Regions from separate parts of the Ruegeria sp. CI5 genome, predicted to be linked through region 1. Evidence: riboswitches for the same ligand, from Rfam matches in the RefSeq annotation. Region 1 holds a riboswitch; each other region holds the start of a gene.

Region 1 (9,495 bases):
CGGACGATGTCTGCGATTAACTCGCGCAATTCGTCTTCATCCATCGTGCCGGTCGCCATCGCCGGCGTTTCCTGATCCAGCTTCACCTCGGCCTCAGAGGCATCCCGGTTGTCCCGGATAAACGTGGCAGGCGTTGATTCCTCGTCGCTGTCAGCGTCCATCTCAGCTTCGGACGCAGCCGCATACTTCAGCGCCGAAAACCCGGTGTCCGAGGCCCAACTGACCTTGTCAGTGCGCGTGCCGGAATAAGCGTCGTCGCTTTCACCGTCAGGCTCCCACTGATCTTCGGTCCGCGCAATCGCAGCCTCAAGAGCTGCGATCTTGGCGCTCAGGCTTCCGGCCAGATCCCTGCGGCCTTCGCGATCATCCGAAGACTCACCGCCGATGTCATTGATTGCCGGCGTTCCGGGACGAACGATATCGCAAGACCGCAAACGCATAGGTTGTGACAGGTCGTTGGCCGGGCGCACCGCCTCGACATTCGCAGCATGCTGCGAGGCCGCCTCAGCCGAGATCTTTTGGGCCAGTTTCAAAGGTGCTTTTGGATCCTCGGCCGGTGTGCCAACCCGCAGGGCATCCGTCAAAACCAGGCGTCCCGGCTTGCGGGCCGCAGTCGCTTTGATCAGGTTCGGGACCTTGCGCCCTTCTTCGCTGACCAAACGCTTGATCGACGACAATACGTCTTCGACACCTGCTTTGACACTGCTATCCGTCATTGTTCTCTACCGCTCTGACCTTTTGGACCAGTGTATCCAATCCGGTCGAACCTAACAACAGATAGTGTGGCTGATCACTCGCGCCGCAAAGCTTTGAGAACTCGATCCAGGTCGCGGCTTTGCTTGCTGATCTGTGCAGGCGCCTTTTTGACCAGGTTGTAGTAGAGCGTCGGGTCATAAATCTGGACCGCCAGTCCAAGGCGCTCGGCCGTCAACAGACCTTGTGCCTGCAACAACTGATAGGCAGCCAGAGACCGTTCCGTCCGCGAGGCAACTTCGGCCAATTGTGCGTCCAGCAAATCCTGCTGAGCGGTCAGAACGTCCAGTGTGGTCCGAGCCCCCAAGGTGGCCTCCTCGCGAATCCCGTCAAAGGCGACCTGCGATGCGCGTACCCGTTCGACGGATGCCCGCAGGCTGGCAGTGGCCGTTTCAAAGCGCACATAGGCGTCCGTCACACCCTGAGTGATGTCTTTCTGCACATTCAGGAGATTGGCACGCGATGCGTCCCGCTGAGCCATTGCGCGGCGCACGTTGGCCGCCAATCGGCCACCGGCATAGATGGGTTGATTGAAATTCAACGAGATGGACGCATCGTTGGTATAGTCGTCGTTGTCATAGCTTTCCGTGATCCCCGCGTCCGCGTTCAGGCTTACATTCGGACCCAGGCCCGCGCGCTGCTGCTGCACGGTCAGATCCAAGGCACGCACCTGATGCTGCGCCGAAAGGATTGCCGGGTGGTTTCTTTGTGCCAGGCTGATGGCCTCGGCCAGAGAACCGGGCAGCTTCGGCAGACGCGGCTGGCCCGCAGTACGGCCCGGCTGTTTGCCGACGGCGTTCACATATTCCGCTTGGGCAGTGCTCAGGTCGCCTCGCGCATCGGCCAGATCAGCCTGCGAGCTTGCCAACTGCGCTTCGGACAGCGCGACGTCGGTCCGGGTGACCTCACCGACTTCAAAACGGTCCTGCGTGGCCCGCAGTTCCTCGCCTGAGAGATTGACGTTGTTCTGGCGAATCTGAACCGTTTCTTCCTGTAGCAGAACACTCAGATAAGCCGTCGTTGCGCGGAACAGAACCTGTTGCTCAATATCGATCAATGCTTGGCGAGTTGCCAGAACTGTTTCCTGAGCCGACTGTTTCCCGAGAATCGATGCACCGCCATCATAGACCAGCTGGCTCAGCGTGAGTCCCGAGAAGAAGCGCGACGGTTCGACCGTCGACACCACTGTTCCGGCGCGAGACTTGGCATAATCCTGGCTGACACGGACGGTCCAGTTGATGATCGGGCGCAGGGCCGACAATGCGATTGCAACGTCTTCGTCGGCTGCGCGCAGCAAGGCGCGGTTCTGTTCCAACAGCCCGCTTGTGTTGTATGCACCGATGAACGCGTCGGTCAGATTGTCCGCCAAAACCGAGCGCCCCGGCATCACGCTCAGCGCGATTCCCACCGTCAGAGCGACTGCCTTGACCAGCTTCCCTCCAGCCGTTCCAAGCATACCCAAATCCTCTCAAATCAAAATAACGCAAGCCCGCAGGCAGTTTGCGCCTTTGTTTTCAACTAATCAAGGGACCGCGGAAAACCGCTGATCGACTATAGCGAAAATGCACACTCGGCCGAAAACGCCGGCAGTACCGGGGCGTTTGCGTTGAAGCCATGACGCCATGTCACCCGCCCATCGGACTTTCGACCAATGCGAACGGTGCCCAGGTTGCCTTCGACGAACAGGCAAGCGATGCGGCCATGATCTTTCAGTTGATCGAGCAAGGCATCGGGCAGACGTTCCACACCGCCCTGGATGATGATGACATCATAGGGGCCATGCTCGGCCGCCCCCTGCTCCAAAGGTCCGACATGAATGATCGCGTTGTCGATATCCGCCTCCATCAGGCGGGACTGCGCGTCGGCTGCGTTGGCCTCGTTATCCTCGACGCCCACCACAAGCTGCGCCATGTTCGCGGCGACGGCGGTCGAGTATCCGAACGCCGGGGCGATATCCAGAACCACCTCGTCATTCGAAATATTCAATGCATCCAGCATCTTCGCCAGAGTCCTCGGCTCCAGCAGGCAGCGCCCGTTTCCCAGATCGATCAGGTCGCCAGCATAGGCCACTTCGCGACTGGCATCCGGCACGAAATTCTCGCGCTGGACCTTCAGCATTGAATCGATGATCGGGAATTTGGTGACATCAGAGGGCCTGATCTGAGTGTCTACCATCGTGTGGCGTCGGGCTGCGAAATCCGTCATGTGACCGCTCGTATATTTCCCATGGTTGCTCGGCTTTTGCCACATCCGGTCCCGCCCGGCAACGGCCAGCCCGGCAAAAATTGCAGGTCGCGACAAAAGTTGCCACTGCGCTGACCGGCCATCCAACGCCATGGCCGGCGGAATTTTCAGCAACCCTCTGGACGTTGTTCTGGAAAGCTGCTAGAACCGCGTCTGCACCACGTCAAGTAATTGAAATTGCTTGAAAAGGCGAGTTGGCGGAGTGGTGACGCAGCGGATTGCAAATCCGTGTACACCGGTTCGATTCCGGTACTCGCCTCCAACTTTCTTGCCTCGCACTGCATCGCTGTTCTCTGGTCCTAATAATAATCGACTGGAACAGTTTGTTGATACGAAACGCCAAAATACGTGCGGAGATGGTTAGCGCAGCCGAGCTAACCAGTAACTATCGGGCAAGGGTTTAGTCAGCGCAGGAGCACCACCTACGCACTCGATCCATGCAAGACACCCCCGGAAACCGTGCGCTTTGCGCTGACCGTCGGCTCAGACCGCGCTTCTACCTTGCGGAATCACCTCGTATCCCGGCTCTTCCGGTTCATCGTCCTGCATCTCGGCCGGAAAACCGGGCGCGGTAATGCTCAGCCCGGTTGCATCCTCAAGCCGTCGAATGACATTGGGCGACAGCTCGCGCGCGCCATAGCGGGCGATGGCGTCGTCGAAAATCTTGATCATCAACGGGTTCATCTCCAACGGCACGCCGGCGCGGGCGGCGACCTCCTGGAACAGGCCGATATCCTTTTTCACCAGATCCATGGTGAAGGAAATATCGCGCGAGCCGTTCAGTATCACCTGGCTTTCGGTCTCATGCACGAAGGACGTGCCGGACGAGATCTTGATCGCCTCGTAGGTCGTGTTCAGGTCCATCCCAGCGGCCTTGGCGGTCACCAGCGCCTCGGCGCAGGTGATCAGGTTGGCAGTGGCCAGATAGTTGGTTAGCACCTTCAGAACCGAGGCCGTGCCCAGATCGCCGGTATGCAGAATGCGCCGGCCCATCGTCGTCAGGAACGGCAGAATCCGCTCGAACGTTGCCCGGTCGCAGCCCGCGAAGATCGAGATATTGCCCGTGGCCGCCCGGTGGCACCCGCCCGAAACCGGGCAGTCCACCGCCGCCCCGCCGCGCTCGATCACCATGGCCGCCAGGCGTTTGACCTCGGCCTCGTCAGTGGTGGACATCTCCATCCAGATCTTGCCGCGGGTGACCTCGGGCAGCATCTGCTGCATCACCGCGTCCGAGGCAGCGGGTGACGGCAGGCAGGTGATGACCGCATCGCAATCGCGCATCATCTGGGCCGGGCTTTCACCGGCTTTTGCTCCCTTGGCGGCGAACTCCGCCACAAGATCGGGGTTCAAGTCGTGTACCGTCAGGTCGATACCGTTGCGCAGCAGCGACCCCGACAGCTTGCCCCCCACATTGCCCAAACCGATGAAACCGACCTTCATGTTCTGCCCTCCCGCAGGCGCAATTTCGTTGGCACGAGTATTTCCGTTGCCCATCGACAAAAGAAACGAATAATAAGTCAATCTAAATGCAAAATATTTTGGTGCTGAATGGACCGCCTGCCCAATCCGGCCTGGCTTCGCAGCTTCGAAGCCGCCGCCCGCCATCTGAGTTTCACCACCGCCGCGCAGGAACTGGGCCTGACCCAGACGGCGGTGTCGCTGCATATCCGCTCGCTCGAGGCGGACCTCGGGCAGCCGCTTTTTGCCCGCAACGCCCGACACCTGTCGCTGACCGAGCTGGGCCAGTCCTATGCGCTGACCGTGCGCCGGGCGCTGTCGGATATTGCGCTGTCCACCAACAGCTTGTTCGGCCCCGCCTCGCGGCAGGCGCTGACCATCCGGGCGGCGATATCGACGATGACCTACTGGATCGCGGCCGAGCTGCCCGCGTTCAGCGCCCAGCACCCCGAGATCCCGGTGCGGCTGGTGTCACATATCTGGAACGACTCGGCCGCGCCTGCGGATGTGGACGTGGAAATCCGGCTGGGCTATGGCGACTGGCCCGGAGTTGCGGCCGAACAGCTGTGCTCGGAACGGCTGGTGCCCGTCTGCCGGGCGCAGGACCCGGCGCCAGACCTGCAAAACGGCCCGTTGATTCACATTCTGGGGTATGAGGACAACTGGTCGCGGTACTTCGAGGCCACGGGCACCGACCTGCCCGACCGCCCCGCGCGTAATTCGGCGGATACGACCGTCACGGCGCTGCAACTGGTGATGGCCGGCGCTGGCTATGCCACCGTTCTGGAGCGGTTCGCGCGCAACGCCATCGCCCAGGGCGCGCCGATCCGGGTTGCGGGGCCGGCGATTCCCTTTGCCCAGTCGCATTATCTGATCCGCAGCGTCAGCGCGGCGCCTCCGTCCATCCCTGCCCAGTTGTTCCTGGCCTGGCTGCGCGACCGGCTGGCCGGCGATGCCGCGGATTGATCCCGGCAAGTCGCTTTTTCGATCCGACGCGAGGCACTTGGCCCCGCGCGCTTGACAACCCCCCTGCCCGTGCCGCATGTCGCTTGCGTTGGTGTCTGTGCAAGCAGATGAAAAGGGAATGCGTCAGCGGTTTTCCGTCAAACGCAGCCGCCCCCGCGACCGTGACCGGAGAGGGTGCCCAAATGCCACTGGCTGCTGGCCGGGAAGGCGGGACATCCGACAGAGCGCCGCTCTGACATCCGCAAGCCGGGAGACCTGCCAACGCCCGAAGACAAACCGGACGGGGTGTTCCGGTGTCGGGCCCATGTCCGCAACGTGGCCCGCGCATACCCCGTCCCCCGACAACCGAGTGAGGGGGGATGAGAGACGTGACCGAGACCACACCAGTTGAACTGCTGGTCTGCACCACCTGCCGACGCGGGCTACCCATCGAGGATGACGCCCAGCGCCCCGGCACGCTGCTGCACAAGGCACTGGCAGCCGCCGACCTGCCCGCGGGCATCACCCTGAAGCCGGTCGAATGCCTGTCGAACTGCGATCAGGGCTGCTCTATCGTTCTGCGCGGCGGGCCGTCGCGCTGGACCTTCGTCTATGAAAACCTGAACGAATCCGACCATGTCGAGATCATCGTCGAAGGCGCCACCAAATATTTGGCCGCCGATGATGGCCTTGTGAAATGGCGCGACCGCCCTGAACATTTCCGCAAGAACTGCGCCGCCCGCATTCCCCCGATTGGAGCCTGAGCATGAGCACCCTCGAAAAACTTCCCGTCACCGTCATCACCGGCTTTCTCGGCTCGGGCAAGACCACGCTGATCCGCCATCTGATGCAAAACCCGCAGGGCAAGCGGCTGGCCGTGGTGGTCAACGAATTCGGCGATGTAGGCGTCGATGGCGAAATCCTGAAAAGCTGCGCCATCCCCGACTGCCCGGCGGAAAACATCATGGAACTGGCCAATGGCTGCATCTGCTGCACCGTGGCCGATGACTTCATCCCCACGATCGAGGCGCTGATGGCGCTCGACCCGCGCCCCGATCACATCCTGATCGAAACCAGCGGTCTGGCCCTGCCGAAACCGCTGCTCAAGGCGTTCGACTGGCCCGACATCCGTTCCAAGATCACCGTGGACGGCGTGATCGCTCTGGCCGATGCCGAGGCCGTGGCCGCAGGCCGCTTCGCCCCGAATGTCGCGGCGGTGGGTGCCCAGCGCATGGCCGATGACTCGATCGACCACGAAACGCCCCTGTCCGAGGTGTTCGAGGATCAGATCTCGTGCGCCGACATCATCCTGCTGACCAAGCCTGACCTGGCCGGCCCCGAAGGCGTGGCCAAGGCGCGCGAGATCATCGCCGCCGAGGCGCCCCGCCCCCTGCCCGTGGTCGAAGTGGCCGAGGGTGCGGTGGACGTGCGCGTGGTGCTGGGGCTGGAGGCCGCAGCCGAGGACGACATGGACGCCCGCCCCTCGCATCACGATGGCCATGACGACCACGAACATGACGATTTCGAAAGCATTGTGGTCGAGTTGCCAGAACAGACCGACCCGGCGCAGCTGGTCGCCAATATCGAGCGTCTGGCGAACGAGCTGAACATCCTGCGGGTCAAGGGCTATGCCGCCGTTCAGGGCAAGCCGATGCGCCTGCTGGTCCAGGCGGTCGGCGCGCGGGTGCGGCACCAGTATGACCGCCCGTGGAAACCCGAGGAAGAGCGCCGCTCGCGCCTTGTGGTCATCGCCGAGCATGACGACATCGACGAGGCCGCGATCCGCGGCATCCTGACGGGCGTCACCGAGGCCGCCGAGTAAGCACCGATGCACGTCGTCTTCCGCGAAAGCCACGGGCTCGAAGAAACCGAGACCCCGACCGATCTGGGCCAGAGCCCGGCGGATCTGGTGGTGCTGTCCTTTTCGGACAGCGATCTGGGTGCTTTCGCGGCCGGCTGGCATCGCGGCGGCGGGCCCGAGGGGCGGATGCCCTCGTTGCGGCTGGCCAACCTGACGGCGCTGAAGCACCCGTTGTCGGTCGACACCTATGTTGAGCAGACGCTGGAGGGCGCCAAGGGCATCCTGATCCGGCTGATCGGCGGCGTGCCCTATTGGTCCTACGGGTTGCATCAGGTGCTGGCGCTGGCGCAGGCCAAGGGCATCGCGCTGGCGGTGCTGCCCGCCGACGGGCGCGAGGATACGCGGCTGGACGACTATTCCACCCTGCCGGTCTCGACCCTGCGGCGGCTGGCGCATCTGTGCGACACCGGCGGCGAGGTGGCCGCGCAGGCGGCGCTGGCGCAGATGGCGCTGGCGGCGGGACTCTATGCCGGGCCGGTGATGGGGGCCAAGACTCTGCCCGACTGCGGCGCGTGGTGCCCGGATCGCGGCGTGATTGCGCCCGAGGACGCATTCGCGGGCGAAGGCCGGCGCATCATCGTGACGTTCTACCGCGCCTACCTGACCGCGGCCGATACCGCGCCGGTCGCGGCCCTGATCCGAGAAATCCGCGCGCGGGGTCATCAGGCGGTAGGGCTGTTCGCGCCCTCGCTCAAGGCGCCTGCGGCGGCGGAATGGCTGGCCGAGATTATCCCCGAGATGACGCCCTCGGCGATCATCAATGCCACCTCGTTTTCGGGCAAGGGCGCGTCGGGCACATCGCCCTTGGACGTGGCGGGCGTGCCGGTATTTCAGGTCGCGCTGGCCACTTCGCGCCGCAAGGCCTGGGCCGAGGCCGAACGCGGCTTGTCGCCCGCCGATCTGGCCATGCATGTGGTCCTGCCCGAGGTAGACGGGCGTATCACAGCCGGTGTCGCCTCGTTCAAGGAGCCGGGCAAGCGCGACCCGCATCTGGAATATTCCCGTTTCGCCCACCGACCCGAGCCCGACCGGATCACCGCCATCGTCGACCGGGCGATGGCCTGGGTGGACCTGGCCGAGAAACCAAAGGCGCAACAGGTCCCCGCGCTGGTCCTGTCCACCTATCCGGGCAAAGACTGGCAGATGGCCCATGCGGTGGGGCTGGACGCGCTGGCCTCGGCCGAGGCGATCCTGTCCGACCTGCAGGGCGCCGGCTATGACACCGCCCCCGCCGAACCGATTGCCGATACCCTGCTGGACGCCCGGATTTCCTGGCCGGTCTCGGCCTACCGCGCGGCGCTGGCGCAACTGCCCGAGGCGTTGCGCGCCGATCTGGAAACCGTCTGGGGCGCACCCGAGGACGACCCGACCTGTGCCGATGGGGCCTTCCACTTCACCGCGCTTCGGCGCGGCAAGGCGCTGGTGGCGTTACAGCCCGAACGCGGCAGTCCGGAACTGCGCGACGACGAATACCACGACCTGTCGCGCACGCCCCGGCACGGCTACGTAGCCTTCTACCTGTGGCTGCGGCACGGGTTGGGCGCCGATGCGCTGATCCATATCGGCGCCCACGGAACGCTGGAATGGCTGCCGGGCAAATCGGTGGCGCTCTCGGCGGAATGCTGGCCCGAGGCGCTGATCGGCGATCTGCCGGTGATCTATCCGTTCATCGTGAACGACCCGGGCGAGGCCGCGCAGGCCAAGCGCCGGATCGGGGCGGTGACGCTGGGCCACATTCCTCCGCCGATGAAGCAAAGCAGCACGCCCGACCGCATGGTGCGGCTGGAATCGCTGCTGGACGAGTTCTCGAACGCCGACGGGCTGGACCCCAAACGGCGCGACCGGTTGCAGGCCGATATCCGTGATGAGGCGCAGGCCATCGGGCTCGAGGCCGATCTGGGGCTGGATCAGGCCACCAGCACCGCCGAGGCTATCACCCGCATCGACCGCTTCGTCTGTGACATCAAGGAAAGCCAGTTCGGCGACGGGCTGCACGTCTTTGGCCGCGCGCCGCAGGTTGCGGGCAATTTCGATACTGCCGCGTCAGCACAGACCGAACGGCAGGCCCTGCTGGATGCCTTGGCCGGCAAACGGATCGAGGCTGGCCCGTCCGGCTCGCCCTATCGCGGGCGCACCGACGTGCTGCCCACCGGGCGCAACCTGTTCACCACCGATCCGCGCTCCGTCCCGACCCGCGCGGCCTATGCGCAGGGGGTGAAACTGGCCGAAGAACT
Region 2 (9,495 bases), on a different contig from region 1:
GCTTGCCAATAACTGCATTTCGGCTGGTTCCCCCCAGTTCCTGCGCAATCTCACTTGCGCTCATACCGGCTGCCCAGAGTTTTTTGAGGCGATCCACCCGACTTTCGGACCAAGACGTCAGTGTTTGACTCTTTTCTTTTGGTTCCGCTGAACTTAGCTGCTCTTGCGCGATCGAAGAGGAAGACTTTGACCCGCGTCTGTTGTCGTAGCCCAGCAACTCCTGGAGCCGACGCTTGCGGCCCGGGTGGGAAAGTCGATCGAGGCCCTTCGCTTCGATCTGACGAATGCGCTCGCGCGTCACGCCGTAGATCTGACCGATTTCCTCGAGGGTCATGTCGGTCTCGCGCCCTATCCCGAAGCGCATCCGGATCACATCAGCCTCACGTTCCGGCAAATCAGCCAGTGCTTCTGTCACGATCCTTTCGGTTTCCGCCTGGTCGAAGACATCCACTTCTGAAGGCTCGGGCAGCAGGTTGTCCCAGTCGTCAAGGCTTGCAGGATATTCGGCTTCACGCGGGATGCCGCGGAACTGTCTGACCTCGTCGATTGTCCATTCGAGCTCTTCGGCGAGTTCTAGGTCGGAGACGGCGCCGCCGACCCGAACGTCCAGCCTCTCCAAGGCGCCATCGAGCTTGGTGATCTTCTCGTTCCGATGCACGGGGATGCGGATCGCCGCGCCTTCATCAGCGCGCCATCGCGTGATGGCCTGTCGCATCCAGTAAGTGGCGTAGATGAGGAAGCGATAACCACGTTCGGGATCAAAACGCCTCGTGGAACGTTGCAGCCCCATGAACGCGACCTGGAACACGTCCTCTGGATCCTCACCCTCTTCCACGTTCCGCGAGGCAAAACGCCGGACGTAAGGCAAATGCTCGCGGATCAGGCGCTCGGTGGCGGATTCGGAGATCAGAATTTCGGTTTCCAGCTGACTGGCCGCGGCTTGGCATGCGGGGACCTGTCCCAATCGGCGGACTAACTCCTTTTGGAATGACAGAGACAGATCCAATGCTTCGAGCGCAGCGAGGGCCTCTCTTCGTCGTTTGCCATCCATCACCCGGCCAGTGGTGTGCCATGACCTCAAGGCTTCCACGGCGGCCATTACCTCGGAAGTATCGGCATGGCCCAGGCGCGAGGGAATGATGGTTCTCAGAGAGACCGAGCTGGGGTTTTGCACCCCGTCGCGAATGCTGTCCATGACGTCGAGGATCATTTGGACGGCGATCTCGGAACCCAGGATGCCCAGTTGGAGTTCCTGCTTGGCCCGCATCATGGGCTCCAGCAGTTGCAGCTCGTCTTGTTTGTCCATGACGAAGCGCTGAGTGCCGGGAAGCCGCGTCCGACGTGTGAGTGTAGCCTCGATCGCATTAGTGAGGTCGTCGGGCGAAATGTCCGGGAGGGCGTCCCAGAGACCAGCATCCTGCCCCGGATCGAGGTCGAAGCCCGCTGCTTCGAGGTTGCGCCGGAGATTGGTGCACAGTTCCTCGAGATCACCATTCCCTTTGCAATGGGCGACCAGGCTGTCAATGTCGTCGAGAGAGCACCACCCTTTCGCAAGAATCTCCTCTGCCCAAGTTTGGCAGAGCTCTGGATCGATCGATACCCGCGTGCCGGTCTGGACGACTACTCGTTTGACCGACTGGCGACCGCGGTTGCGGACCTGCAGAAAGGCACTCTCTGCACCATGGTCGGCCGCGGTAGCGGCGGTGGAGCCGATACCCTCCCCGGCGATTGGAGCAGGTGAGAGGTCGAGGTCCCATTCGCCGTCCTCGGCATCCGATACTACGGGAGACGGGCTGACAATCGCTACAAATGTTCCCGATGCCGTGTCGCTCGCGTTTTGATCGAAAAAATCCTCGGGTTCTGCCTCAGCCTCAAAATCCAGCAGGTCATCGAGGTCGTCAGTCATATCGGCTGGCTCCGTCTCCGGAACCACATTGAAACGATTCTCTCGGACTGCATCCGGTCCGACAACGACAGTCTCCACATCAAATGGAACCACGCATTTGTTGACCGACTCCATCTCCGCCGACCCTGCGACAAGCGAATACAGAAGCTGCGCGGCGAGATCGTGGCCTTCGGCGAACGCCACTTCGGCCGGCGTCTGTTGGTCGTGGTTCAGTGCGTCAACGTCGGCACCGGACCGAATGAAGAGATCACAAACCGCAAGGTTACCCATCCGCGCAGCAAGATGGAGCGGCGTATCGCCCTTCGGATCCGCTACGTGGAGGCGAGACGATGCGGCAAAATCGCCAAGTTTCTCGAGTTGCCCTTCTGTGATCAGCCGAATCTCGGAAGGTCCAAGTACATGGCCTTCTCGTGCGCTTGTCTCCCGGTCGCGAAAGCCAAATTTGCGGGACAGTCTATCCATGATTTTCATGAATGACCTCCCGATTCAGAAGCACGATCTGTTGATCCTGCGCCTTTCGCGCCCCCGGATCGGTATCAAGCCCAAGCCGCCGGAGTGCATAATAGAGTAGCGCGCGCCGGACCTTGATCTTCGCCTTGCCGCCGCGCATGCCATAGTCGAGCGCGATGACCTTGGCCTGCGTGTCCGAGAGCTCGGGGTGGGGGCCGACTTCCAGCGTGACCTCAGAATGCCAATCGTGATCATCGCCGGGCGAGACCTCGGCGTCTCGCGAGCCACGGATTTTGAGCATTCGCGAGAGCAGGAAGTCCTTGAAGCACTCGTCGGTCAGGCAATACGCCCGGGCGTGCCAGCGAAAGCCGTCGAACGCTATGGCGTGGGGCGCGATCCAGCGCCAGCTCGGTTCGGGACGGGACAGACTTTGGTATTTCACCTCGATCGCTTCCGACTGGCGAATGGCGCCGACGACTGATCGGAGCGTTGCGGGATTGACGCCGCGAACCGGCGTCGGTGCGGATGCAAACGGCGGAAGCTCCGTGATCCATGCATCTTCACGGTCAAGGATGCCATCGGCGACAGAACGCAGCTGCGCCAGATACTTGCTGGCATCAGGTTCGCTGAAATGGGCCTTGAAGTCTGGCGTGCGGACATAGGTCCGGGCGCTCTTGTCATAGACCATGTTTTCGGGTGCCAGGCCGATGTAGCGGTTCAGGTCGGCGGACGCCTGGTTCACGGAAACTCCGAACTGATCCATCAGGTCGCTGCGGTTCACGCGCCCCTCCCAAAACAGGCGGAACTCGATGAACTCGAGCCGTTGCTCGACGCCCCAGCGAAGCTCCGCCTTGCTGTCTTCCACATCACTCTCCCGGCTTGGCCGATGCGCATGGTAACTATGCGCGCACATTTTCTGTGCTTGAGGCGATGCTAGCGGAGGAGTTGAGCGCAGGCAATCGCAAATCGCGTGATGGGATGGACGCGGCTTGGGTACGTCGGTTCACATAAACCTATGCCATCAAGCCGTTTTTTCGTTATTCTGCGCGTCAGTCACAGAAGGATGGATTTCGTGCCCAACAAGCAGAACGGGAAAAGCACAGGGGCAAATGGCTCCCACCAGATCGGATCAGGTGAGGATGAGACCGGCCGGAATGAGTCGGGAAACGGCAATCGCGACTCATTCGATCGCCTGAAATCGGTACTTGGTCGTGCGTTTTCTGCGCCCGAGGAGGAATACAAGCCGTTGAGCGTTTCTGATGTGATCGCCCGAAATCGCGAATGACCAAATCGGCGTGCTCGAATTGACCTCCCCCGGGTTGTGGGGTCTCCGAGCCGGGGGAGGCGGTCAACCAAGCGGCACACGCGGTTACCCCGCGAAGTCAAGCTCCGCGATCTGATCTCGTGTCCTGCCCAGAAGCATGGCGCGTTCGAACGCCAGGATGTCTTCCAGCCGATACACCACGCGTCCGCCGATCTTCATGTAAACTGGCCCTTCGCAGGCCCACCGCCAGCGCTCGAGCGTTCGATGGCTGATCCTCCAACGCGCCGCCAATTCCTTCTGGTTCAAGCAAGTCGGTTGCATGTGTTACTCCTTTCGCACAACTCGGTTTGGTTGCTCGCAAACCAAGGCGTGAATGGAAAAACGAGTAAAGTCAGAAGTTTGCGCGAATTCCGCATGCTGCCCGAACTTCCGGAGAGGTTGCGAGTATCAGACAACACCCGCCTCGATTCCTCGATTTGTCATCGGCCACCGGTGGCTACGTTGAGACGGGATTTTCGGTATTCCTTCCCCTCCGCCATTACCCATTAATACGGCTAAGATAGTGAAGGGCTTGCTTGCAAGTTCTACTCCTTTGCCGCGCGCCTTCGCCGGTGCTCCGCCAGCTTCAAGCACCGTTTGGCTGATGATCCGCCAACGGGCCTCAACACTCAGCGTTTCAACAACAGAATAAAGAAGATCCCTCCCAAAAGACCCGTGACGACGCCAACTGGGATGTCCTCCGGGGCCATTGCAGTTCTGGCGACTACATCCGCCCAGAGCAGGAACAAAGCCCCAAGAATTGCTGACAGAGGGACGACGCGTCGATAGTCTCCGCCAACAAGGAACCGCACGATATGCGGAACCATCAGACCGACGAAGCCGATCATGCCCGAGAAGGCCACCATGACTCCGGTGATCAGCGCGCCAGCTGCAAAGACACCAAGCCGAAACCGCGCCACCGCAATACCCAGCGAGCTTGCAGTCTCATCCCCGATGGTCATCGCGTTCAGCCTGGCAGCCTGAAACCACAACCAGGTACCGCATGGCAGCAGGATCGCCAGCGGGTAGATCAGGTATGACCATTGAGCCAACCCCAACCCGCCCAACGTCCAGAACACGACCGTATGAGCCGCCTTGGGATCGCCGAGGAAAATCAGAATGTTGGCACCAGCCATGATGGCGAAAGACACCGCCACACCGGTCAGGACCAGGCGGTCCGCGCTTGTGGCGCCGGCCCAGCGGGCAACGCTCAGGACCGTCAGCGTGGCCGCCAGGGCACCCAGAAACGCCATGACCGGCACGGTCAGAAGCCCCAGAAACAAGCCGGTATGCAACAAGGCAAGAATGGCTCCAAACGCGCCGCCGGCCGAAATGCCCAGCAGGTGCGGATCGGCCAGCGGGTTTCTTGTGACCGCCTGGAGGGTGGCCCCGACTATCGCCAGTCCGGCCCCGACCATGACGGCAAGCAAGGCGCGCGGAAAACGGATTTCCCAGATAATCGCGACGCGGCCCTTTGACCATGTCGGCTCGTCCGAGGATAGGCCGGCTTCGTGCAGCAACACTCCCCAGACGGTCTTGGTGGGCACCGAAATGGCCCCCACCGAGATCGCAAAGGACAAGGACACGACCAACACGACCAGCCCCACCAGCATCGCTGCCCAGAGCGGAAGTACCCGGCGCGCCTGCACTACGCGCATTTAGTTGCCGACCGAGGCAGCCGGGCCCCAAAAGCCATGGGCGAGCTTCCGAACCGCCTTTATGTTGCGCGGTCCGGGTGTGGCCTCGACATATTCCAGGACCACGAAACGATCGTTCTTGACCGCGTCCAGATCTGCAAATGCAGGATTATTGACCATGAAGTCCCGCTTCTGCTCGGCGGCGACGTCGCCATAATTGACGATCACAATGAGTTCGGGGTTGCGATCGACGACTTCCTCCCAGGTGACGGTCGCCCAGCTTTTCTCGAAATCATCCATGATGTTGACGCCGCCTGCGGCCTCGATCAGAGCGGTCGGCATGGCATAGCGGCCGGCAGTGAACGGCGTATCCTCGCCGCTGTCATAGACAAAGACACGCAGCGGTTCGTCCGAAGGATTCAGGCTGAATGTGATCTCAGCAAGTTCGGCCTTATATCCCTGGACCAGCTTTTGCGCCCTGTCTTCGACACCGAAGATACGACCGAGGTTCAGAAGATCGTTGTACATGTCGCTCATGCTGGCTTTGGGCTTGTCGCCGATATGGATGCAGCTTTCAGTCAGTTCGTAGACTTTGATTCCGAAAGGTTCGAGCGTCTCTGGCGTCACCTCGCCACCCACTTTCATCCCGTAGTTCCAGCCCGCGAAATAGAAATCGGCATCTGCGCCGACCAGCACCTCTTTGCTGGGATACTTGGCCGACAGCTCGGGCAGCTGCTGCACTCCGGCGCGCATGTCCTCGTCCAACGTCTTCCAGCCGGAAATGCCGGTATATCCCACCATTCGGTCGGCCAGGCCCAGCACCAGCATCATTTCCGTCAGGTTCACGTCGTTCGAGATCGCCGCCTTGGGCGGTTCGTCAAAGGTGACGGTTCGATTGCAACTTTGCACGGTGGTTTCCGCGATCGCGGTATTGGCGGCCAAAGCCAAGCCCAGGACTAGGGTGGTCGGTTTCATTCCAAGCTTCCTTCTGGTTGGGGATTGGGGAGTTGATAGGTCAGGTGAGGTTTGTGACTGAGGCTGAGTTGCTCTTGCCGGGCGGTGACATCGAACGTGTCAGAGACCAGCCTGTCACTCAGCACTGTCTGGGTTGGGCCAAAGCCGCAGGGTCGACCGTTCTTCAGAATCAGAACACGGTCGCAGACATCGGCGGCCAGGTTCAGATCGTGCAGCGAGGTGACGATCGTCAGGTCGAGGTCCCGGATCAGCCGCAACACCTCTAGCTGGTTGCGGATGTCCAGGTGGTTGGTAGGCTCGTCCAGCACAAGAATCCGGGGCTCTTGGGCAAGGGCGCGGGCGACCATCACACGCTGACGCTCGCCGCCGGACAGAGTGGCCAGCCCACGGTCGGCAAACCCGTGCAGATCCATTCGGTGAAGCGCGGACTCGATGATCTGGTGGTCACGACTGCCGGGCGTGGACAGGCCTAACCGGTGCGGCACACGTCCCAACGCCACGACGTCGCGCACGGTCAGCGCGAAATCCGAGGGCTGCTCCTGCAGCACGGCGGCAACCTGACGCGCCAGCGCCCGGGGGGCCATTCTTTTGACGGACACGCCGTCCACCAGAATGTCGCCCGAGGACGGACGGTGATAGCCGTAGATCATCCGCAGAAGGGTTGTCTTGCCGGCACCGTTCGGCCCCACAACCCCCATGACCTGCCCGCGCATCAGCGCAAAACTGGTCTCGTGCAGCACCAACGGCGCTCGTTTTCGCGGCGCCCAGGTGACGGTATCCACCGACAGCAAAGGCGCGCTCATGAGGCGCAATCCGCATTTTCCGAAGACGCAGCCATCGCGGCTGGAATGCGGGCCAGCGTCGCGTGGCGAAGCCCGGCCGGGCGGTCGACCGAGCTGCACCATCCATCGCGCAACTGCTGGTACAGCCGGGCGAATTCCACCAATGCCCCGGTCTCTTCAGACGTCAGGCCGCCAAACAGGTAAGATGCCTTGCCCGGCGCGTGATAGGCGACGGTACAAGGTCGGGTGCACCCGGCCATGCAGGCCGCACCGGAAACGTCAAAACCTGCCAAACCGTCGTCTTCGGCCAGCGCGGCGCGCAATCGTCCGATCAGGTCAGGCCCGGGGCGTACGGCTGCGCTCTTGGGTCGGCAAGATAGGCAAACCGTGATGTGATGTGTTGATTGTCGGTTCATTTCGCCCTCCGCGAAATCGCGGGGCGGAAAGGGAACCAGTCATGTCAGCGGCGTAAGCCGAAAATGCCATCTTGGCCTCCTTCCGGGACACCCCGCCCGGGTTGAGTTGCGTTTGATGATGGCAGGTCTCCTGACTCGCGGTGTATGGCTTGCCCCGCCTTCCCAGACCTATCGGCCCAGTGGCATCCGGGGGTCGCACACCGCCTACAGTTGCGGGGGCAGTCACGGAGTTGGCGTCAGAACGGCGCCGCACCGTATTCCCTTTTACCCGACCGCCGAAACGATCGGGAACCATCAGCGCAAATCTCATCCATGAGTCGGGTTGCACTGTCAACGACGTTCTGGGCGGGTGCGTAATGGAGGTATCCAGGCGACCCTTCGGCACCACCTGAGCGACAGACCGGGCCGCGAATCACGTCGTTTTGACCAACTGGATTAAGATAGCTCGGAAGGTCCCGAAACACGGCGGCGCAAGCGGGCCGACTGCCAAGCCTCCGTGAGCGGCCTCGCCTTTTCCCTTTGAATGCAGAAGCCTATCGTTGGCAAGCGTACAAAATTTACGCGCGGAAAAATCATTGATTTATCCTGTGATTGATTCAAACATACGAATTCGACACAACTTTAGCTTTACCTCCGTTGTTGTCGCTGTCGCCCGTTTCGTCGGGCCCTTCCGACTGCTGGAGTGAGTGCTGGCGGTCGGAAGGCATTTTACGAAGATCAGCGTTGGGAGGACGCAGTGCCGGGATTAAATTTACGAACCCTTCCGCGAAAGTTCGCACCGGCTTTTGCCCGTGATTTCATCACGTCAGCACGCTTTGTTCACGGTCCCGGGGATCGGCAGGATATCTGTCTGCCAGCCATGTCATTGGCCGCAAAATCGGGGACCGCTTAGACGTGAGCACGCAAAAAGGACCACCTATTCCACAAGCATCAGCGAACCCAAGAGGAGAAGAAAATGATTAACAAAGTTATGATGATTTCAGGCGCGACGTGTTTCGTACTGCTAGCGGCGTGTGACGACACCAGCACGTCAAGCGCACCTGCCGAACTGACCCCCGCCCAACAGGCGTGTCTGCGAGACGTGGCCAAAACAACAAACAATTCGCAAGTGGTCGTGCTCTCATCCGCGTTCAGCGAGGCTGGAACACAAGTTACCGTTGGGGTTGGAGAGGATCGGGCTCCGTGGAATTGTATTGCCTACAGTGATGGCGCGACAGCTGGTATCGAGTTCCTCGGCGACGAAGGCGCGTTGTGACCGGTTTGATGCGTAGCCGAAATCAGCTGCGCAGCACTGGCTTGATACGCTGAGGTCCGGCTTGGTCTGCAGAATAACCATCATCGCGTTCGCGACCCTTTACCTGTTGGCGTTGTTTGCGTTTGTGACGGGCACTTTTGGCTGGTTTGGACAGGAACGAGACCCATTGTCCGGCGTATTCCTTTTGCCGCTGGGTCTGCCTTGGGTCCTTGCGGTGGACCTTTTCTCAGAGTCGGCCAAACCGTGGCTCGCGGCGATTGCACCGGTGCTCAACCTGTTGGCACTGGTTTTGATATGCAGATGGGTACGTGGTTTGCGCCAGGAATGAAGGCGGAACTCTTTCCCGCAAAATGGGAGGAAAACATGGGAAAAGTGATCTTGGGGCTTGTGATCGGGCTCATCCTCGGCGTGGTTGGAGCGATGACCTTGGGCGGCGGGGCCGCGATGGGTGTCGGCGTTGCGACAGGCTTGTCCGCCGGTGTGTGCACCACATTGAAGGGAGCTCAGGCCGAGAACCTGATCACCGCCGAGCAAGCAGATCAGATCCTCAATCGCGTGAACTCCGAGATGGCATCATTGCAAGGAATTGAAACGACGGACGAGATCGTCGGCAGCGCACAGGCATGCGATGAATTTCTGGCAAAGTTGCGGGAAGCGAAGTGAGGTTTCTGCTCACCGGAAACACAACATTTACGATAGACCGACAGAGGACCTGCTTATGAAACGCAGTTTTTGGAATCTTTTCACACCCGCACTTGCGATCAGCGGAAC
Region 3 (9,495 bases), on a different contig from region 1:
TCTCGTGCCAGCCGATCACGGCTTTGGCGGTGGCTGCCAATTCGGCATCCCGGGCCGACAGCCGGGTCATGATCCGACGAAGCTCGGCGAACACGTGGCCCACGGGCAGCCCCGGATGCTGCTGTTCGGTTCGGTCCACGAACGCTCCAACGCCCGACAGGTCCAACCCGTCGGCAGACCAATTCGAAATGTCCATTGCAAACAGCGGCGCACCCGCATCACTGCGCCCCAGCAAGATCGGTTGGTCAATCGCCCCGCCGGGTCCGTTCTCAACCAGATCGTGGTCTATCGGAACCAAGGCCAACTGGTCCAGCGCTTCGCCCATGACCAACGGTTTGCCCCGCCACATAAGGATGCACCGCGCCGTAGTATCGGACCGTGCTTCCTCCAAAGCTCTGGCATCGGTACGGATCTGCGCCGCCCGGTCCAGTCCAGAGCCGCCAAATGTCACGCTTTCCGCCCGTTTCATGCCTGTCCCTTTGGAATTTGCACAAGGGCTGCCACGACTTGGGCACTGGCGCAATGGGAATCCACACTCGCAAAAAGCATCGTTGTCGCAAAGGACGCATGGAAGCCCGGACGATTGCCTGTATTCTACCTTTCAGTGAAAACGTATGCACAACAGCACCTAAAAGAAGAAAATTGGCTCTGAAATCCTCCCTGCTTCAGGTACATCCCCACTTAAAAACCGCGCACATCCGGATTCTTGCAACGACCGATCTGCACATGAATCTGACCAGTTTCGACTATTATGCGGACCGGCCGGAACCAAGTGTAGGCTTCACCCGAACCGTCAGTTTGATCCGCTCTGCACGTCAAGAGGCGGAAGAGGCGAATGTAACTGTCCTGCTGTTCGACAACGGCGATTCCCTTCAGGGGACACTTCTGGGTGACTGGGCGGCCGAACAGACCGACACGACCCACCCTTTGATGTCCGCCTTTGGGCGCTTGGGCTACGACGCAATTGCGCTGGGGAACCACGACTTCGGCTTTGGTCTCCCAGCTCTGGGCCGGATCGTTTCTCGGGCACCTTGCCCGGTTTTGTGCAGCAACATGCAGTGTCTGACCGGGGTCGCGCCTTGGCAGAAACAGGCCATCCTGACCCGTCATGTCCACATCAACGGCCAAAGCATTGCTGTCCGAATTGGCGTTTTCTCGATCCTGCCGCCGCAGACGGTGAAGTGGGAAGCACCACAATTGCAAGGCCAGGTCGTAGCCGAGGATGCCGTCGCTACGGCGCGCCGGATGGCCGAGAATTTGCGTCGTCAGGGCTGTGCCCTGATTGTGGCTCTTGCACATTCCGGCCTAGGCGAGCCCGACGCCGCACCGATGTCGGAGAATGTGGTCGCACAGCTTTCTGCTCTGGACGGTATTGATGCAATCGTGGCCGGACACACGCACCTGACACTGCCCGACCCAAGCGATGGTAACCCGCAGCTGGCCAGACCCTTGGTCATGCCCGGATCAGCGGGGTCGCATTTGGGGGTGATCGACCTGACGCTTGCCGTGAACGCCACGGGAGAAGTGAGAATTGCTGGTCACAGCGCGCATCTGCGCGCGATCTGCCCGGGCGGGGCTGAAACCGGCGCTCGGGTCGTTCCTGAAGACCCTGAGATGGTCGAACTTTTTGCCGCCGCCCATAAGGCGACCCGCAAAGCCGCTGCCCAGCCGGTGGGCCGGATCAATCGTACCCTACACAGCTATTTCACCTTTTGCGGGGTGGATCAGGGGCTGAACTTGGTCGCCGCAGCACAGGCGGCAGCCCTGCGATCGGTTCTGGCCGGAACGACCTTTGAAACCCTCCCTGTTCTGTCCGCAGCCGCACCTTCGAAATTCGGAGGCCGGGCCGGACCACGGCATTACACCGAAGTCCCGGCTGGCGATGTCACCGTAAGGCATGTCTCGGACTTGCATGTGTTTCCAAACCAACTGGCCGCCATGCTGCTGGATGGCCGCCAGATCGCCGAGTGGCTGGAGATGTCGGCTGCCCAGTTTTCCCAACTTGGCAACAGCGACGAGCAGGTTCTGATCGACCCCGAGGGCACCGGGCACAATTTCGACGTGCTGCATGGGGTGACCTACAGGTTCGATTTGACCCAGCCCGCGCGATATGATTTAGGCGGCCAGTTGATCGACACGTCCCATTCCCGCCTGCGCGATCTTGCCTTTCAGGGCCGCCCCGTCGATCCGGATGAACAATTCGTCGTTGCATCAAACAGCTACCGAGCCAATGGCGGCGGCAACTTTCCCGTCCCAGACCCGGCCCGCCTGATCCCGGTGCCGCCGCTGAGCCTCCAGGGAATCTTGCGCGACTACCTGGCGGGACGATTGGGTCCGGATCCGGTGGAAAACACCGCCCAAAGCTTTTCCTTTGTTCCGCAGGCGGGCCGGTCCGTGATTCTGAAGACCGGGCCACGCGCTGCAAACTACCTGCGCGAGCTCGACCACTTTGCAGCCACCACCGACGGGCAGGACGCGCGCGGGTTTCTTAGGGTACGCCTGTCTTTGTGACGGGTTGCCAAGCGGGTGCGTGATGCCTATATCGGCGGTCGAGAGGTTGGCGCGGGCAAGCGCCTCGCCAACCTGGTCAGGTCCGGAAGGAAGCAGCCACAACGAGCCCCGCTTGGGTCGATGTCCAACCTCTCACTTGACGCCGCGCCGCGTATTCGGCCCGGTCAATCCAACCTCTGCATTTCGTCGTTGTTCCTGAAAACCGCGCTTGCGGGCGGGTCAGGCGATCAATCGCGGCCAAACGGCACTGCTGCGCCGGGCGAAGGCGCCGATATGACCGATTTCGGACAGCCCGAAATCCTTGGGATCCAACAAGTGCCGACGGGCGGTCGGACCATAGAGTTCAGCCAGCCGCCAGACGGCGGGCGGTGGCACTGTCTGGTCATCCTCGAACGCAATGATATCCGCCGCGGCGTTCGCCCGGCTCCAATCCGCCTGGGGAAGCGTGTCTCCCAATTCGGGCAGATAGCTGGTGGGCGATGTGCACCACTTGCGCCATTGCCAATAGACGCCAGCCGGCAAGTCGGCTCCGAATCCCAGTAGTTTCCCTGGCAGGAACCCCAGCAGATGCACCAGAGGTGGCACATGGCCATACCAGAACAAAGTCGCCAAGCCCTTGTAGGGCCACGGGTGATCGGCCACCGTCACCAAACCTGCGCACACACAGATCATCCGGTCGATCTGTTCGATTTCCGGTTGCAGCGGACCCAGCATTCCACCGACCGAATGCCCGATCACCCACAGTTTTGCCCGCGGATAGCGACGGCGCATCTCGGCACGCGCTGCGGGCATGTCGATCAGCGCCCAGTCCGCCATCGTGGCCTTCGAGTCTTTCAGCCGCCCGGTCAGCGAATGCTCGAAATCCCGGTAATCATATGTCAGGCAAGCCATACCGCGCTCGGCGGCCAGCCAGCGAGCAAAGTGCTGATAGTAGTCACGTGGCACTCCTGTTGCGCCGTTCAGCACAACAACGGTTTGCGGCTCGACCGCCGGAGTGTAAAGCCGCGCCGCCAGCTGGGTCTGGCCCGACGGAAACTTAAAGTCTTCCACGTCAACCGCGTGCTGCGAATCCAACATCTTTGCCTCCAAACACTCTGGACCGATCGGTCTAATACTTTGTGTCTGGACCAATTGGTCTAGGCCTGTCAATATTTGGCCTGCATGACCCAACGTCCACCAAACACCAAAGATCGCCTGATCGTGACTGCCGCCCGACTGTTCCAGCGCTCGGGCTATAACGGTGTCGGTCTGGCGGAATTGCTGGCCGAAGCGCAAGCCCCCAAGGGTTCGCTTTATCACCATTTTCCAAAGGGCAAGCCGGATCTGGCCCTGGCGGCGGCCAGTTGGGCCTCGGACGGGATGTTGAGCATGATCGCTGCGGCATTCAACGACGCCGCGGATTTTCGCGACGGGGTCACCACTCTGTGCCACAAAATCGCGAAGCTGTTCGACACCTCGGTCCAATGGGAGACCTGCCCGATCGCCGCCACCCTTTTCGAAAGCCCCGACAACCGCGCGTTTCGGGAACATGCCGACCGTCTGTATGAAAGCTGGATCATCGAAGTTCGAAATCACGCCGCGCGGTTCGGAGTTTCCGACCCTGAAAATGCTGCGGACACCCTGTTCATCGTAATGCAGGGCGGCTGGCAATTGGCCCGTGCCCGCAGGGATTCGAATGTGCTGCGCAGACTGCCTGATCTGTTCCCTTGGGACTCACTCCGGCAACCGGGCTGAAACCGTCTTGACTCGATCCCGGGTACACCGCTAGCGATGAGGGGATGGTTCCCGTGCCGTTTCGGTCCGGGATGAAAAGGGAACACGGTGCGGTCCAACCCGGAACTCCGGAGCGGACCAAGGCCGCGACTGCCCCCGCAACTGTAGGCGGAGAGCGATGCCGAAAAACCACTGACCGCAAGGTTGGGAAGGTCGGCAAAGCAAAGACCCGCAAGTCAGGAGACCTGCCATCAAACGTGAAACCGAAACTCGGACGGGGTGTCCGGGCAGGGTCTGGCCTTGAAACCGGCGTCTGTCCAAATCCACCCCGCCCAGCGCGCGGAGGGCGCAACATGATTTGGAAGACCGATACCCATGAATTCGCGGCAACAATCTGCCAGCGCACCGGAAAGAGCTGCCCGGCACTGGCGCGCATGGCACGGGCCATCGCGCAGGCAATGGCGACGGCGCAGGCGGCAACATCCCCCGACTTCCAAGTGGAAGGCAGCAGCGAACTGGCCCATTGCGAACATGGCTGCACGGCGCGGTTCGATGCACGTCCCGAACGGATCCGCGTGTATTGCGGAGCGGCCGCCGACACACCGTCCGGCTGCCTTGATACCTACGCCGACATGCTGTTTGACGACCAGAGCGACGCCCTGCCTGCGCAGGTCATCAGTGATCGACCCTGTGCGATGCTGCAGGCCACGGCGATCATGCCCGTGGTCAGGGCCGAGCGCGAGTTCCGCGCAACCGCCTGAATGTCAGGTCGCCAGTGCCTCGCGCGCTGGGGCGACGGCCCAGTCCATCTGAGCATCAGTCTCAACCGCGCAGGGGCGTACGGCCCGCAGGCGTTTCAGGGCCTGTTCCGGCTGCTCGCCGCTCTCGATCATCAAGCGCAGAACAACCATGCCAGACCGCCCACAACCGCCCCGGCAGTGGACCAGTACCCGCCCGCCGCCCGACAGCGCATGGCGGGCGGCGGCGCTGACTTCGGGCCATCGGCCGGATATCTCGGTCGACGGCGCCGAGAAGTCGGCGACCGGAAGATGCGCCCACCGACAGGCGCGCCGATGAATGTCACAGCCCAATTCGCCCGCACCCACAGAAACCAGTTCGGCAAGGGTTGTCATCGAAATCACCAGCCCCGGCGCCCAGGCTGAAATCAGGTCCAGGTCTCCCTCATAGTCGCCGCCACCGCCGGGAACCGAGGTCAGGGCCAGCGTACCGCCGCCCACCTGCAATGCATGAACCACAAGATTTGTCATCAGACGTTCCCCCCGAAACTGGCTGATTGAACTTGATCCGCGCAGTATGCCTCACACCGCGCGCTCGCCAAAGCGAAAAACCTGCACCGGTGCTGTGGACGCGGGGCACCTGGAACTCTACCCTGCATCGTCAGTACGAATCCGTCAGAGCAGACATGACCACACAGTCCAGCCCCGCCTATCAGGTTCTCGCCCGAAAATACCGCCCGGAAACCTTTGCCGACCTGGTCGGTCAGGATGCCATGGTGCGCACGCTGAAAAACGCGTTCGAGGCGGACCGGATCGCGCAGGCCTTCATCATGACCGGCATCCGCGGCACCGGCAAGACGACCACGGCCCGGATCATCGCCAAGGGCATGAACTGCATCGGACCCGACGGCAATGGCGGCCCAACGACCGAACCCTGCGGCCAGTGCGAGCATTGCGTGGCCATCATGGAAGGTCGCCATGTGGACGTGCTGGAAATGGACGCCGCCAGCCGCACCGGCGTGAACGACATCCGAGAGATCATCGACAGCGTGCGCTATCGCGCCGCCAGCGCGCGGTACAAGATCTACATCATCGACGAAGTCCACATGCTGTCGACCAGCGCCTTCAACGCGCTGTTGAAAACGCTGGAGGAACCGCCCGAGCATGTGAAATTCATCTTCGCCACGACCGAGATCCGCAAGGTTCCGGTCACCGTGCTGTCGCGCTGCCAACGGTTCGACCTGCGCCGGATCGAGCCCGAAGTGATGATCGGCCTGCTGCGCAAGATCGCCACCGCCGAGGGCGCGGAAATCTCGGATGACGCGCTGGCACTGATCACCCGCGCCGCCGAAGGCTCGGCCCGGGATGCGACCTCGCTGCTGGATCAGGCAATCAGCCATGGTGCCGGCGAAACCACCGCCGACCAGGTGCGCGCGATGCTGGGACTGGCCGACCGGGGCCGCGTGCTGGACCTGATGGACATGATCCTGCGCGGCGATGCGGCCGGGGCCCTGACCGAACTGGGCGCGCAATATGCCGAGGGCGCCGACCCGCTGGCGGTGTTGCGCGATCTGGCCGAAATCACGCATTGGGTCTCGGTGGTAAAGATCACCCCCGACGCAGCCGAAGATCCCACCGTATCGCCCGATGAACGCACCCGCGGCCAGCAGATGGCCGAGGCGCTGCCGATGCGGGCGCTGACCCGGATGTGGCAGATGCTGCTGAAGGCACTAGAGGAAGTCTCGGCCGCCCCCAACGCCATGATGGCCGCGGAAATGGCGGTGATCCGCCTGACCCATGTGGCCGATCTGCCCAGCCCGGAAGAGTTGATCAAGCGCCTTCAGGACAGCCCTCCGCCGCCCGTCGGCGGGCCGGGGGGCGGCGTTCCGGTTGCCGGCAACACCGCCCCGCCCGTGACCGCGACGGCCTCGGCCCATGCGCCCACCCCGCGCGGTGTGGGCGGCGCGCCCACGGCGGCGTTGGCCCAAGACGTGCAGACCGCGCTGGCGCGTTATCCAACGTTTGAGCATGTGGTCGAGCTGATCCGCTCCAACCGTGACGTGAAGCTGCTGGTCGAGGTCGAGAACGGCGTCCGCCTCGTCTCGTACCAGCCGGGCCGGATCGAGTTCACGCCCACCGAAAAGGCGCCCACCGACCTGGCCGCGCGGCTCGGGTCCGCGCTGCAGCGCTGGACCGGCAATCGCTGGGCGGTCTCGATCGTCTCGGACGGGGACGCGCCCACCATCGCCGAACTGCGCGACGCGGCCGAGCTGGCGCTGAAGGCCAAGGCCGAAGAACACCCTTTGGTTCAGGCGGTTCTGACACAGTTCCCCAAGGCCCGCATCACCCGGATTGAAACACCCGAGAACCGTGCGGCCAAGGTCGAAACCGAAGCCCTGCCCGAGGTCGAAAACGAATGGGACCCGTTCGAGGAAGACTGATCATCCGCGCAGAAGGCGCGCTGCCCTTGTGAAGGACGCAGACGGCCCGTATTTAGGCCGCAAATCGAATGACAGGAGACATACAGATGCTCAAAGGACTCGGCGGTCTGGGCGACATGGCCAAGATGATGAAATCCGCGCAGGAACTGCAGACCAAGATGGCGCAGATGCAGGAAGAGCTGAACACCATCATGGTCGTCGGCGAATCCGGCGCGGGCCTGGTCAAGGCCACGGCCTCGGCCAAGGGCGAACTGAAAGGTCTGGACATCGACCCCTCGATTTTCAACAGCGACGACAAGGAAGTGGTCGAGGACCTGATCCTGGCCGCCATCAAGGACGCGCAGACCAAAGCCGCCGAGCGGTCGCAGGAAGAAATGGCCAAGCTGACCGAAAGCATGGGCCTGCCGGCGGACATCAAGCTGCCGTTCTGATCTTCGCCCCTCAAACCCCCGCCGCCAAAGCCACGCAGGACAGGCCATGAGTTCGAACAGTGACATCGACGCCCTGATCGATCTGATGGCCAAGCTGCCGGGGCTGGGACCGCGCTCGGCCCGGCGGGCGGTGCTGCACCTGATCCGCAAACGCGCCCTGCTGCTGACGCCGTTGTCGGACGCCATGCAGCAGGTCGCCGCCACCGCACGCGAATGCCTGAACTGCGGCAACGTGGGCACCACCGACATCTGCGACATCTGCAATTCCGAAGACCGCGCCACCGGTGAGCTGTGCGTGGTCGAAGACGTGGCCGACCTGTGGGCGATGGAACGCGCGGGCGTGTTCAAAGGCCGCTACCATGTGCTGGGCGGAACGCTCTCGGCGCTGGACGGCGTCGGCCCGGAAGACCTGCGCATCCCCCGCCTGCGCGACCGCGTCACCGCCGAAAACATCACGGAAGTAATCCTGGCCCTGAACGCCACCGTCGACGGGCAGACCACGGCCCATTACATTGCAGATCAGTTGGAAGGACAGGTCCGCCTGACCTCGCTGGCGCAGGGCGTGCCGATCGGGGGCGAGCTGGACTATCTGGATGACGGGACCATCACCGCAGCGCTGCGGGCGCGGAAAGAACTGTAGCCGCCGCGTGCTGCCTGCAAGCAGCACGCTCTCGCCCCTCCTCGATTGCAAGGTACCACTTTACCCATCGGTCAGGTGTAGGCACCCGACGAGTAGGTCAATTCATAGGAATGGCTGTAGATCTCGAAGACTATCCCGAACGGATCCTCGACATAGACCATGCGGTAGGGTTTCTCGCCGGGGTAGTAGTATCGGATAGGCATGCGTTGTTTCCCGCCGGCCGCCACGATTTTTTCCACCAAGCCTTCGACATCAGGATCCTGGACGCAGAAATGGAACGTCCCGTTCCTGCGAAAGTCGATGTTGTTTTCCGGCGCGTAGTTTCCATCAAACTCAAAAAGCTCGATCCCGATACGATCGGCGGTCGCCAGATGCGCGATACGCAGTTTTTTCCAATTCGGGCCAAACACGTCCGTGCACATCACGCCGATGTCCGTGTCATCCTCGACCACGTCGGTTGGCGGCATGATCACGTAAAATCCCAAAACCTCGGAATAGAATTTCACGGCTTCGTCCACGTTCGGGACGGACAACCCGATGTGAGAGAATGTTCTTGGATGTTGAGGCATGGCTTGCTCCTTGGTCTATTGGGCAAGACGTATTTTGCAACGTCCTTGTTTCAAGCGCCCGCCCCACAAGGCAAAGCCGTGTTGTTCCATGCACATAGATCATCATGCACTGCTGCCGAGGCCTAGAATGATCTTTCCGTCGACCCCGCACCGTGTACTATGCCCTAGCCTGACCCATTTGATATCGGAACCCGCCATGAAACGCCTTCTCGCCCTGACCTTCGCCGCCTTCACCGCCACTTCCGCGTGGTCACAGCAACTGGTCGACAAGGGGTTCGTCGAAGGCTGGAACATCATGATGGACCCCAATCTGGGCAACGGCTGTCTGATCCAGACGGTGTATCAGGACCTGTCCGTGGTGCGCCTGGGCTACGATGCGCTGGACAATCGGGGCTATTTCACCGTTTTCCACAAGGGGTGGGGCAACATCGAGCCCGGCAAATCCTATCCGAT

What was found. A riboswitch is a leader RNA that binds a small molecule or an ion and turns the genes downstream of it on or off. The one in region 1 is predicted to bind cobalamin.
Positions count from the first base shown of each region.
Region 2: it holds a riboswitch for cobalamin, as region 1 does, so the genes downstream of both, ACR0BA_RS13995 (DUF1636 family protein) here and ACR0BA_RS00480 (DUF1636 family protein) in region 1, are expected to answer to the same signal.
Region 3: it holds a riboswitch for cobalamin, as region 1 does, so the genes downstream of both, ACR0BA_RS10925 (hypothetical protein) here and ACR0BA_RS00480 (DUF1636 family protein) in region 1, are expected to answer to the same signal.

Region 1 is NZ_JBQFQN010000001.1:100,634-110,128, reverse strand. Features, by position in the region: gene ACR0BA_RS00510 (hypothetical protein) at 1-716, opposite strand, end outside; gene ACR0BA_RS00505 (TolC family outer membrane protein) at 791-2,209, opposite strand; gene ACR0BA_RS00500 (protein-L-isoaspartate O-methyltransferase family protein) at 2,305-2,958, opposite strand; tRNA gene ACR0BA_RS00495 (tRNA-Cys) at 3,186-3,259, shown strand; gene ACR0BA_RS00490 (NAD(P)-dependent oxidoreductase) at 3,481-4,437, opposite strand; gene ACR0BA_RS00485 (LysR family transcriptional regulator) at 4,546-5,421, shown strand; cobalamin riboswitch at 5,494-5,698, shown strand; gene ACR0BA_RS00480 (DUF1636 family protein) at 5,781-6,164, shown strand; gene cobW (cobalamin biosynthesis protein CobW) at 6,167-7,222, shown strand; gene cobN (cobaltochelatase subunit CobN) at 7,229-9,495, shown strand, end outside.
Region 2 is NZ_JBQFQN010000004.1:242,493-251,987, forward strand. Features, by position in the region: gene ACR0BA_RS13960 (sigma-70 family RNA polymerase sigma factor) at 1-2,377, opposite strand, end outside; gene ACR0BA_RS13965 (BrxR family helix-turn-helix transcriptional regulator) at 2,361-3,221, opposite strand; gene ACR0BA_RS13970 (addiction module antitoxin) at 3,429-3,641, shown strand; gene ACR0BA_RS13975 (helix-turn-helix transcriptional regulator) at 3,726-3,941, opposite strand; gene ACR0BA_RS13980 (FecCD family ABC transporter permease) at 4,289-5,317, opposite strand; gene ACR0BA_RS13985 (ABC transporter substrate-binding protein) at 5,318-6,271, opposite strand; gene ACR0BA_RS13990 (ABC transporter ATP-binding protein) at 6,268-7,074, opposite strand; gene ACR0BA_RS13995 (DUF1636 family protein) at 7,071-7,469, opposite strand; cobalamin riboswitch at 7,573-7,780, opposite strand; gene ACR0BA_RS14000 (hypothetical protein) at 8,425-8,724, shown strand; gene ACR0BA_RS14005 (hypothetical protein) at 9,088-9,387, shown strand; gene ACR0BA_RS14010 (hypothetical protein) at 9,443-9,495, shown strand, end outside.
Region 3 is NZ_JBQFQN010000003.1:46,907-56,401, forward strand. Features, by position in the region: gene nudC (NAD(+) diphosphatase) at 1-469, opposite strand, end outside; gene ACR0BA_RS10905 (5'-nucleotidase C-terminal domain-containing protein) at 643-2,511, shown strand; RNA gene ffs (signal recognition particle sRNA small type) at 2,551-2,649, shown strand; gene ACR0BA_RS10915 (alpha/beta hydrolase family protein) at 2,731-3,588, opposite strand; gene ACR0BA_RS10920 (TetR/AcrR family transcriptional regulator) at 3,712-4,245, shown strand; cobalamin riboswitch at 4,276-4,491, shown strand; gene ACR0BA_RS10925 (hypothetical protein) at 4,578-4,985, shown strand; gene ACR0BA_RS10930 (protein-tyrosine phosphatase family protein) at 4,989-5,492, opposite strand; gene ACR0BA_RS10935 (DNA polymerase III subunit gamma/tau) at 5,648-7,402, shown strand; gene ACR0BA_RS10940 (YbaB/EbfC family nucleoid-associated protein) at 7,489-7,833, shown strand; gene recR (recombination mediator RecR) at 7,880-8,473, shown strand; gene ACR0BA_RS10950 (lactoylglutathione lyase family protein) at 8,545-9,042, opposite strand; gene ACR0BA_RS10955 (hypothetical protein) at 9,239-9,495, shown strand, end outside.